2 regions of the Lysinibacillus sp. NPDC059133 genome follow, and region 2 is predicted to be linked to the other one. Evidence: a T-box and tRNA genes for the amino acid it is inferred to sense, from the RefSeq annotation. Region 2 holds a T-box; the other holds one or more tRNA genes.
The links. The T-box of region 2 lies ahead of tyrS (tyrosine--tRNA ligase). A T-box ahead of a tRNA ligase gene usually reads a tRNA of that ligase, here a tRNA-Tyr.
Positions count from the first base shown of each region.

Region 1: it has a tRNA-Tyr gene. The T-box ahead of tyrS (tyrosine--tRNA ligase) is inferred to sense a tRNA for this amino acid. The anticodon was not compared.

Region 1 is NZ_JBHZDH010000066.1:1,103-3,583, reverse strand. It holds gene rocF (arginase) at 1-599, opposite strand, end outside; tRNA gene ACFXN8_RS23380 (tRNA-Lys) at 774-846, opposite strand; tRNA gene ACFXN8_RS23375 (tRNA-Gln) at 861-935, opposite strand; tRNA gene ACFXN8_RS23370 (tRNA-Tyr) at 953-1,036, opposite strand; tRNA gene ACFXN8_RS23365 (tRNA-Val) at 1,051-1,126, opposite strand; tRNA gene ACFXN8_RS23360 (tRNA-Glu) at 1,199-1,273, opposite strand; tRNA gene ACFXN8_RS23355 (tRNA-Asn) at 1,402-1,478, opposite strand; gene mbcS (acyl-CoA synthetase MbcS) at 1,745-2,481, shown strand, end outside.
Region 2 is NZ_JBHZDH010000013.1:19,039-21,519, reverse strand. It holds gene tyrS (tyrosine--tRNA ligase) at 1-788, opposite strand, end outside; T-box leader at 860-1,101, opposite strand; gene ACFXN8_RS09335 (helix-turn-helix transcriptional regulator) at 1,966-2,481, shown strand, end outside.

The DNA.
Region 1 (2,481 bases), on a different contig from region 2:
TCTACCTCGTGCATTGTATACACCTTGATTCCTTGCTGACCAATTAATTCACGTTCACCTGGATCTACGGAACGTGCTCCAATAATAATGACGTTTTCAGGTTTAATTTTCGGTACATTATTACGAATTTTCACTAAGCGTTCATGACCAAGGCCAATGCTAACTGCTAACGGCATACCATGTATATTACCAGAAGGTGTCGTTTCAGGTGTGTTAAGGTCAGCATGTGCATCGAACCAAATAACACCTAAATTTTTATATTGCTCACTAAGTCCTGCAAGTGTACCAATAGCAATACTATGGTCGCCACCGAGTACAAGTGGAAATGACTTTTGTTCCACTGACTTATTTACACTATTCGCCAAAGATGTACTTACATCGATAACTTCCTCTAAATTCAGAAGTTGTTTATCAACAATAATACCCCCTTGTTTTTGACTAACACGTATATCCCCTTGATCATGTACTACATGCCCAATTGCCTCTAAGCGTTCTACAACACCTGCGTAACGGATGGCACTCGGTCCCATATCTACCCCTCTACGAGTTTGCCCATAATCTGTTGGTACCCCAATAATAGAAATATTTAGTTTATTCATTTTTTCATACCCCCTTGTACTTGTAAGTCTATTGTAAAGCCTGTATCCTACCTGGCTCAACCTCACAATTTTATGAATATTTATACAATTAAGAAGAGCATAAAAAAATCTCCTGCTGTTTTCAGCAAGAGATTAGTATCTGTAGTTAATGTTACACTTTTTATTCAATAAAAGTGAGCCATGAAGGACTCGAACCTTCGACCCTCTGATTAAAAGTCAGATGCTCTACCAACTGAGCTAATGGCTCAAAAAATATAAAAATGGCTGGGGTACTAGGATTCGAACCTAGGCATGACGGAATCAAAATCCGTTGCCTTACCGCTTGGCTATACCCCAATCATATATAAAAAAACTGGTGGAGGGGGACGGATTCGAACCGCCGAACCCTAAGGAGCGGATTTACAGTCCGCCGCGTTTAGCCACTTCGCTACCCCTCCGAAATAACACATTATGGTGGAGGATGACGGGCTCGAACCGCCGACCCTCTGCTTGTAAGGCAGATGCTCTCCCAGCTGAGCTAATCCTCCATAGAAACAGGTGTTTATTTCTTCACAGTTAATTTTTTTTTAAACCTTCGCATTACTACAAAGTTTTATAAATGGTGACCCCTACGGGATTCGAACCCGTGTTACCGCCGTGAAAGGGCGGTGTCTTAACCACTTGACCAAGGGGCCATTTTTCAAATGTCTCGAACAAGACAAGAATTATGATAACATTATTTACTGATCGATGCAATACTTTTTTATACTTTTTTATACTTTTTTTATATGTATAACATCACCATTATAAATGGGCAAAAAAATGGCTCCGAAGGCAGGACTCGAACCTGCGACAACCTGATTAACAGTCAGGTGCTACTACCAACTGAGCTACTTCGGAACAATACTATTCAATTCGGTTTTTAAAACCTCTTAAGTACATTTATTATTATAGCAAGCATTATAAATTATGCAATACTTTTGTGAAAATTTTTATATTTTTTGTCGAAGTATACCTTCACATCCACCTGAACCCTAATAGTTCTCTATTAAATCTAATATTTCTATTTTATGTATAGAATATTCTTGCTGTATATTATTGTAATTGTTAAAATGGAGATAGTTTTATGAATTTTCTATTAAATTTGTTTGGGGAGGAATGTTCACATGGTAACAAACGATTTAATTGCACCAGAATTCTATAACATCACAGAGGAATTAGAGAAATTTTCCCAAGATAGTGATCGTCAAGCAATACGATGGCTAAATACTCAACAGGAACGCCGAACAATTTCCTATGTTGAACTTGTTCAAAAAATGAATCAATATGCGAATGTCTTAACGAAGAAGGGGCTTCAAAAAGGAGATCGCGTATTAGTTATTATTCCACGTCTGCCTGAGGCTTATTTTGTCTTTCTTGGCTGTCTAAAGGCTGGAATTGTTCCTATTTCATGCTCAGAAATGTTACGTGCAAGTGATTTAGAATATCGTATGGAGCACTCTTCCGCAAAGGCAGTAATTGCCTATGAAGTGTTCACTAGTGAAGTAGATCGTATTACTTCTTCAGTAGAGGCTTTAAATAATAAACTAGTCATAGGTACTGCTACAGGTGATTGGACGTCTTTAAATGAATTGGCTAGTACACAACCGGATACATTTAAAGCAGCGGCGACGAAAAGAGATGATATGGCATTTCTTTCTTATACATCAGGCACGACTGGTAAACCAAAAGGAGCTGTTCATTCGCACGGTTGGGGATATGCACATATTAGAACAGCTGCTTCTCAATGGCTTGGTGTACGTGAGGGTGATCTAGTGTGGGCTACAGCAGCTCCAGGGTGGCAAAAATGGATTTGGAGTCCATTTTTATCGACTATTATGCTAGGCGCAACTGCATTTGTATA
Region 2 (2,481 bases):
TTAATAATTAATGCATCAGGTACTTCCATTACTTTTTTGAACATTACTTCTGGTGCTTCATTTACGCCAATATAATTCCCTAAGCTTTTACTCATTTTTTCAACACCATCTAAACCTTCTAATAACGGCATGAAAATGGCAATTTGTTTCTCCAGCCCTAAATGCTTTTGTAATGTACGCCCCATTAAAATATTAAACGTTTGGTCGGTACCGCCTAATTCAATATCAGCAAAAATTTCGACTGAATCATACGCTTGCATTAATGGATAGAAAAATTCATGAATGCCAATTGGTACCTGACTGTTATAGCGTTTTTGGAAATCATCACGTTCTAAAATACGCGCTACAGAAGTCGTCGCAGCTAATTTGATAACCTCCTCAAATGTTAACGTTGATAACCACTCACTATTAAAACGCACCGTGGTCTTTTCCTTATCTAAAATTTTAAAAATTTGCTCACAATATGTTTTAGCGTTTTCTTTTACAATTTCATCACTTAACGCATTGCGCCCTTTGGCTTTACCTGTTGGGTCTCCTATACGTCCTGTAAAATCACCAATAATAATGACCACTCGATGACCTAAATCTTGCATTTGTTTAATTTTTCGTAGCACAACAGCATGCCCTAAATGAATGTCTGGCGCAGAAGGATCTAAACCCAGCTTAATCGTTAAAGGCTTTTGTTCCTTAAAAGAATGTGCTAATTTTGCTAATAACTCTTGTTCATTAACAATCTTGTCTACACCCTTTTGAATAATCTCTAATTGTTCCTCTGGTTTTAAAAACATACAATACAACTCCTTTTATTGATTTATATTGCAAGTTCTATAAGAGCAAAAAACGCCCTTTAGGAATCAACCTAAAGGACGTGTATGAACGTGTTACCACCTTAATTTAAGAGTTATTTACATAACCCTTCTCAATAGGTACGGCTAAATGGCGATACCTTTGCATTGATTACGGATGCAAACCCGTCGTAGCCTACTAAAGTTCGGTACGCAGCTCCAAGATGTATTCATTTTAACTTTCCTTGCGCCTCTCATCGACCGGCTACTTTCTGTAAGTTCCATTAAAACTACTCGTTCTCTTCAACGCTTTTACTCTTATACTCCAAATTGTTATCAACAATTTTTCGTTATGCAAATCTTGTTAATTATTATAGTCCCTTTATTCGAATTGTCAATAAATTGGTTTTTAAGCATCATAACGTGGGGGTGATTTCCGCTCCGGCTGGGGGCGTCCGATGAGCCGCTTGGGCCAACAGATGTTTTTTGCGCGAAAGCAAAGCGGCAGCAGCACCGATGTTGGTCACGAAGGCGTTATCACAGGATGTGATGCTCTTAGCCTTCGTTCCTCTATTGCTGATCCCCAAGGAGTCGCCCAGCTGGAACGAAGATCAACTTATATTCATGGTATACGTTTTACATTCCATCCCCTAACACAGTACTGCCACCAATTATATAAATCTTCTTCGTCTTGATTTTTTCCCACCCATTCGCTTCACAAAACTTTTCGTCCATACTCCAATGAAGAAAAAATTATAATCATCATTTTTCAAAGGGCTAAAAACTATTTTTTAGTATCCGAATCAATTTCATATCTCTGAGCCCTTGGGGCTCTAAGTTTAAAACGACAAAAAAATAGGGTACCTCCCCAAATCCTGTATAATGAGAGTTACGACACACACATTAACAGACTGGAGAGATACCCCTATGTCAATCAGATTTACCATTGTACAGGGAAGAAAGCTAAAGTCCATTTTGATTTGGTTCATCTTGCGTACAACGCCTGCAAACTAGCAGTTGATCGGCTTTCCCAACTACAACTTTCTGTAGCATAATTAGCTATTTCATTCGTTTTTTTAAGAAATCATCGAAATTCTGTTTCTTTATGATTTTTTAAAAGTGCGTATTATGAAATTGATTCTACTACATAATAAAAAAATATATTTTTAAGGAGAACAAGATGAAAATAGAACGTATGTTAACCATTATTGTGATGTTACTTAATAGAAATCGTGTAACAGCAAATGAATTGGCTGAGAAATTTGAAGTGTCGGTCCGGACTATTTACCGAGATATTGAAACAATCAATCTAGCTGGTATTCCCATCATTTCCCATTCCGGAAACAATGGTGGATTCAGCATTTATGAGAGTTATAAATTAAATCATCAAGTACTAACTCTTAATAACCTGTCCTCCCTTCTTTCTGTTCTCAAGGATATTAATTTCACAGTTGACGACATTGAGTTAGAATCATCCATAGAAAAACTACAAAATATCATTCCTAAAAACAAGGTAGATTATCTAAAGCTGCATATGGAACAAATCATCATTGATTTACATCCTTATGGAGACTCTCCAAATCAAAAAGCATTAGTTAAGACGCTAAGGAAAGCTATTACACAGACTAATTTACTGACTATTGACTACAGAAATTATGATAATATCGTCAGCAAAAGACAAGTTGAGCCTATGTCG